One region of the Lysinibacillus sp. OF-1 genome, then DNA from elsewhere that is predicted to be linked to it. Evidence: riboswitches for the same ligand, from Rfam matches in the RefSeq annotation. Region 1 holds a riboswitch; the other holds the start of a gene.
The links. Region 1 has a riboswitch for cobalamin ahead of NV349_RS02660 (ABC transporter substrate-binding protein). Riboswitches for the same ligand answer to the same signal wherever they lie in the genome.

Region 1 (3,428 bases):
AGATGGTACGGCCAATCATCTTCGTATTCGTCGATTGAAAGATAAATTAGGCGTTCGAGCAGTCCCATCGGGCGAGGTAGAGTTTGATGGTGCCCTTGCTTATATTGTAGGGGAACAAAATAAAGGGATTTATTACATGCTAGAAGCACTAAATCTTTCGAGAATTTGTAATGCAGTCGCATCGATTGGTATTATGCGTCGAGGCTTTTTAGAGGCAAAGCATTATGTGACCAATCGATATGCATTTGGCAAGCCCTTAACACAATACCCAATGATCCAGGATACATTAGGGAAGTTTGCTGCTAAGCTGCATGTGGAAGTAGCGACAGTATTTGATCTTATTCAATTATACGATAAAGTGACAAGTGGGCAGGGAACACAACAAGATCTCATTATGAATCGTTTATATATTGCCATTATGAAAAAGGAAACGGCAGAGCAAGCCGTTCATTATGCTAGTGAAGCGATTGAATTACATGGTGGTAATGGCTATATTGAAGACTTTGTGACACCACGCTTACTAAGGGATGCACAAGTATTGACGGTATGGGAGGGAACGGCAAATATTTTGGCTTTAGAACTTATTCGTTTAGTGGATAAATTCCATGCACATGAACTGTTTGTCCGTGAAATGGAGACAAGGCTAGAGAAGCTAGCGGATAGTCCACTAGTGCAAATTGTGGAAGAGCAGTTGGTAAATCTTGCGGCTACATTACAAATTTTTAGCGCTTTAGATGAAGCAACTAAAACTTTTGAAGCAAAAGATATAGCGAAAAAGATGGCCCATCTTTATGAAAGTGTTGTAGCGGTGGAATGGGCACTAAAATTTGGCGGGAAGTACGAAAAGCTAGCGGATATCTATTTAGAGCAAACGTGGTCATTGCGACAAATAGGTGCACAAATGAAAACCGTACAATATTTTTCTGAAATTGTATAATTGCCAAGGAGTCGTCTGGAATGGAGGCGACTTCTTTTATTTTCATGTATAATGAAATCAACTGAATATTATAAAGGTTCTTTACTTAAGTAAAGTGAAAAGGGAAGTCGGTGTAATTCCGATGCGGTCCCGCCACTGTAAGTGTGAGTTTTTTCAAATAATGCCACTGAAGATTTCGGGAAGGCTTGAAAAACGCAATAAGCACGAGCCAGGAGACCTGCCTTTATAGTATAGACATGACAGCCTACGAGGATAGGGTGGTGGATTTTGTATCAGTTTTTTGGTGCGATTTTGACCCCTCATCATTCGAAGATGAGGGGTCTTATTTTGATGGAGAAAATATTTCTAACCAATTGACGCACGGATCAACAAAGGAGGATTCACATGAAGAAATTTTGGAAAATAGGATTATCAGCATTTTTAGCAGTAGGTTTGTTAGCAGCATGCGGGCAAGAAGCCAAAAATGACAAGCCAGTAGCTACGGAGCAGCAAACACAGCAAGAGACTCCACAGGTGGATGAAGCAACATTCCCAATGACCATAACAGATGCCATTGGCAAGGATGTTACACTTGAAGCACCGCCTGAAAAAATTGTTTCTCTTATTCCAAGTAACACAGAGATATTATTTGAACTTGGTTTAAATGATGAAATAGTTGGGGTGACAGACAATGATGATTATCCACCAGAAGTCGCTGAAAAGGATAAAGTTGGGGGCATGGAGTACAATATTGAAAAAATTATTGCCTTAAAGCCAGATATCGTGTTTTCGCATGAATCTAGCATGTCCCTTTCAGAAGCGGCGATTGAACAGCTTGAGTCAGCAGGTTTGAAAGTGTTTGTCGTAAAAAATGCACAAGACTTTAATGAAACTTACACAACGATTGAGCTACTTGGTCGTGCAACAGGGAAATTACCAGAGGCTGAAAAAATCATTGCTAATATGAAGGAAAAAGTGGAAGATGTCCTGACAAAAGTAAAGGATGTCGAACCCAAAAAAGTGCTAGTCGAAGCATCGGATGAACCTACTATTTATACGGCGGGTAATGGCACATTTATGAATGCTATGCTGGAGATGATTCATGCAGAAAACGTAGCGGCAGATGCGAAGGATTGGTATGAAATTAGTTCAGAACAAATTATTGCGAAAAACCCAGATGTCATCGTTGTGACATATCATTATGTACCAGATATTTTAACAAAAATACCACAACGTGCTGGTTTCGATACTGTTAATGCCGTGAAAAATAAGGCAATCGTTCAAGTAGATGAAAGCACAACAAGTCGTCAAGGTCCCCGTTTAGGAGAAGGTCTTGAAGAATTAGCAAAAGCTATTTATCCAGAGGTATTTAAGTGAAAAAAATAGCACTAGCCTATGTACTAACATGTACGCTTCTTGTCATTAGTATCTGGTGTGGCGTAGCAATAGGCTCAGTTCATATTCCGTTAGAAGTTTTATGGAATCAAGCAGTTGATGAAACGGCTGCTAATATCTTTTGGAAAATCCGTCTGCCACGCGTGTTGTTAGCGGGACTAGTGGGAGCTTCTTTGGCCATTGCTGGAGCAGCTTTCCAAGGGTTGTTAAAAAATCCATTGGCAGATCCATATACATTAGGCGTTTCATCAGGGGCATCTGTTGGTGCTGTTATTACGATTTTTTTTAGTATATCTATACCGGTCGTAGGCTTGTATGCCCTACCCACTTTTAGTATGATAGGCGCAATCATCACGATGGTAGTGGTCATGAGCTTTGCTAGAATGGTAGACCGTTCATTGAAGATGGAAACGTTAATTTTAACAGGTGTTATTTTTAGCTCATTTCTAGGTTCTCTCATTTCATTAATGATCGCTTTATCTGGAGAAGAGCTACGCCAAGTAATTGGCTGGTTACTAGGTTCTGTGTCAATGCGTGGATGGCCATATGTCCAAATGATCACGCCATTTGTTATTGTTGGTTCCATTATGCTTTGGACGCAAAGACGAGAGCTAAATGTTTTGTTATATGGTGAAGAGCGCGCGAAGCATTTAGGTGTCAATGTGAAACGTAGTAAGTATTTGATTTTAGCGGGTGGCTCCATGTTAACAGGAGCTGCTGTAGCGGTTTCTGGCACAATTGGCTTTGTAGGATTAGTTGTACCGCATATGACAAGGATGATTTGGGGTTCTGACCACCGCCATTTATTGCCATTATCGTTTTTCAATGGCGCAACTTTACTCATTGTTTGCGATTTAGTAGCACGAACAATTATTGTGCCAAGAGAGCTACCTATTGGTGTTATTACGGCGTTTATTGGTGCACCTGTTTTCTCCTATATTTTTTATAAGCAACGAAGAAGTAAGGGGGTACGGGCATGATTATTGTCGAACATCTATCAGGTGGTTATGAAGATGTACCAATCGTCAAGGACATTAGTTTTACTGTGGAAAAAGGGAAAATTCTTGGTATTCTGGGACCGAATGGTAGTGGGAAATCCACATTATTAAAGGTAATG
Region 2 (3,428 bases), 1.7 Mb from region 1:
AAATAATCAGCCACAGCTAATATGCCCCCTAAATTATCGGAAGGGTGTCCCCATTCAGCCGCAAGCCAAGTGTCGTTGTAATCCAGCCAACGAATCATACAACCGATATTAAAGGCACCTTTTACAGGATCAAGAACATAGGAAGTGCCTGGAACTCGTGTACCATTAGGAACGACTGTGCCTGGTACTACTGGGCCAAGAAGTTTCGTGCATTCAGGATATTGTAAGGCCAAAATGCCACACCCTAATGTATCTAATAATACATAGCGTGCCGTTTCGTATGCTTCTTCACTTGTAATAGTTGTATTGACTACATAATCCGCAATATCTGTAAGTAATTGATCTGTCTTAGATATGTCATTTGTTTTAATCATCTATATCTTCCCTTCAAGGCATGAATTTGATATACTAGTATGCTGATAGGCATTGGTCAGAATGCCCATCAGCTCTATGGCGAGTTGTTAAAACTTGATTATACCGACAATTCTTCAAGGTTATGACGCTCGCCAATATAATGGACACGAGGTCTAAATAATCGGTTATTGTCATGCTGCTCAATGACGTGAGCACATAAGCCAATTGTTCGTGAGCCAAAAAAGATAGGTGTATAGATTTCAATTGGCAAGCCAAGCATGTAGTATACTGGTGCTGCATAATAATCTAAATTTGGGTACAAGCCCTTTTCTTGTGCCATCACCTTCTCACCAGCTTCACACATGTGATATAAGCGATCATCCCCTTGTGCCAAACATAATTTATGCAAAGCCTCTTTCATAATTTGTGCTCTTGGGTCCATCTTTTTCATATAAACACGGTGACCAAAGCCCATAATCTTTTCTTTATTTTGCAGTTTATTTTTCAGCAAGGCTTCAAAGCCTGCTACTGTTTTGGCTTCTAGAAGCATGTACATGACTGCCTCGTTGGCCCCTCCATGTAAATTTCCTTTCAATGATGCGACAGCTCCAGTTAAAGCACCGTACAAATCAGATTGTGTAGAGGCAATAACACGAGCTGTAAACGTCGAATTTGGCATCTCATGCTCACTATATAAAACGAGAGACTGATCAAAAATTTCTTCTTCTAACGCCGTTGGTTTTCTACCAGTAATCATGTAATAAAAATTGGCGCTATAGGAAAGCTGACTATCTGGCTCCACAACATCTTGTCCGTTTAAGACACGATAGCTATTGGCTACGATGTTAGGCATACCGCCTAAAAGTCTATAAGCTCGCGTCAAGTTCATTTCAGTAGAACGATCATTGATGTGCTGATCAAAGCCTGCTAAAACAGAAATTCCAGTTCTCAGTCCATCCATCGCATGTGTTTCATTAGGCAAGAGCTTGAAGATTTGGAAGATCTCTTGTGGAACCTGATAATGTGCTTTTAATTTGTCCTGTAAGTCAGCCTGTTGCTCGGCAGTAGGAATTTCGCCATGCAGTAGTAGGTAGACAATGTCTAAATACGAATATCTTTGTGATAATTCAATCAAGTCGTAGCCTCGAATAACAATTTGACTTCCTACAGTGTCTAAAAAAGATAATTTTGTTTCAGCAGCAATGACCCCATCAAGACCTGGTGAATAAGTTAACTCCATTCAATGACAGCCCCTTTGTTTAATTATTCTTGTAAGCGTTACCATTCCAACACGAAAGAACAACAAAAAAACAACTTCTACCCCTTTTTAGAAGTTGTTAATCTACAAAAGCATGACAGACCAAATAACAGTGAATTTACAGGAATTCACAAAAATCATGCAGTAGCTAACACCTCCCTATCCTCGTAGGTCAATTGATGCTTATTTTGTGGCAGGTCTCCTGACTTATAATCAACACTTCAATAACACCTTCCCATTTTGACAAACAAAACAGTGGCCTTGTTATCGAGCTCCTAAATACAGTTGCGGGACAGTGTTGGACTCTCACCAACTTCCCTTTTAATCAAATGGAATGAACCCCATTTGAACCACCAAAATTTAGCATATTCAATTTGTCTATTTACCTTAACATAGAGTTTTCAAAACAATCAATATAGGTAAAATTCAGAAAAGACTGATTATAAAAAGCTATTTTTCATTTTTGATTGACTATTCTGCATTTTTGAGCATTATTTTGTACAAAAAAAGATTGTTCATCTATACCAATAAATCCATTTTCAAGGGTTATAAGTAAAATAGAGGTCTTTATAATAAAAAAGGCGAATAGTTTTTTTATAATATAGAGGAGGAGCACATATGGGCTATATTTCAGAATTAAGGAAACACATCGGTAGTAGACCGATTATCAGTATCGGGGCGACAATTCTTGTAGTCAACGATGATAAGAAAATTCTCTTTCAACATCGTTCAGATACGTTGGATTGGGGATTACCTGGTGGCTCAATGGAACTGAATGAAACGCTAGAAGAAGCTGCTACTCGTGAACTTCATGAAGAAACAGGACTGGTAGCGAATGAATTGGACTTGATTGGTGTTTTTTCAGGGCCAGATTATTATTTTCAATATCCAAATGGGGATGAAATCTATACAGTTATTCATCTTTATAGTGCGAAAAATGTCAGTGGTATACTAGAGATGAGGGATGGTGAGAGTTTGAATCTTACCTATTTCAGTAAAAATGAGCTACCAGATTATCTTGAGAAAAGAACAAAAACACGCTTAGACAATCTAGAGGACAAATTGTGGAATTTAGATAGTTCTTTTGCAAAGAATTCTCTTTAAATAACAAAGAGCATGCTTTTTATGAAAACATGCTCTCATCTTAACTATTAGGCTATTACAGTCTAACCTTAACCTCTGTACCGTCTTGCGCCTTGACATCTACTAGCACGAGCCCTTTATAATTTTGTAGTTCCTTGATAATAGGCTTGAGCATTTCTTTGTCAATGAATGGAAAGGAAAAGTCGATTTTTTTTCTGTCGAAGTATGCCTTTGTCCATTTGTTGACACTTTGCTGAATCCATTTTGAAGTCAAAATGGAAAGAACAATGGTTAGCACAGCATATGGAACAGGAACGGTAAAGCGAACGTCTTTTGCTTTCACTTTTACATGCATCATAAGTCGCCTCTACTCAATGAAAACTGAAACGGTATCTCCGTTTGCCGATTTTATGTCCACAATTTGTCCATCTAATTCATTTTCGATGGCTTCAAGAAGAAGATTGATATCGATATCTTTCACGTATTTTTCCGATTGCGGAATACTCGCAGCGATACTGTGTCCAGCCATTAACACAGCCTTGACAAGTTTTATAGGCAAATTCACAGTGACATTATCATTTTCAGTGGACACCACACGAACCTTTAACGTTTTATCTAAATACTTCGTTTTTTCCAGAAATTTGTTACCTGACTCCTCTTTCTCTTGTAACACTTGAATCAGCTCTGACCCTTTTTCAGCATCAATTTTCCCCTCTTGAATCATGGTTAACAC

Region 2: linked by a shared signal. The riboswitch ahead of mmgD (citrate synthase) and the one ahead of NV349_RS02660 (ABC transporter substrate-binding protein) in region 1 are both predicted to bind cobalamin.

The regions. Positions count from the first base shown of each region.
Region 1 is NZ_CP102798.1:560,530-563,957, forward strand. Features, by position in the region: gene NV349_RS02655 (acyl-CoA dehydrogenase family protein) at 1-937, shown strand, start outside; cobalamin riboswitch at 995-1,176, shown strand; gene NV349_RS02660 (ABC transporter substrate-binding protein) at 1,322-2,293, shown strand; gene NV349_RS02665 (FecCD family ABC transporter permease) at 2,290-3,291, shown strand; gene NV349_RS02670 (adenosylcobinamide amidohydrolase) at 3,288-3,428, shown strand, end outside.
Region 2 is NZ_CP102798.1:2,290,947-2,294,374, reverse strand. Features, by position in the region: gene prpD (2-methylcitrate dehydratase) at 1-374, opposite strand, end outside; gene mmgD (citrate synthase) at 473-1,594, opposite strand; cobalamin riboswitch at 1,788-1,982, opposite strand; gene NV349_RS11105 (NUDIX hydrolase) at 2,231-2,716, shown strand; gene NV349_RS11100 (hypothetical protein) at 2,772-3,053, opposite strand; gene NV349_RS11095 (SHOCT-like domain-containing protein) at 3,063-3,428, opposite strand, start outside.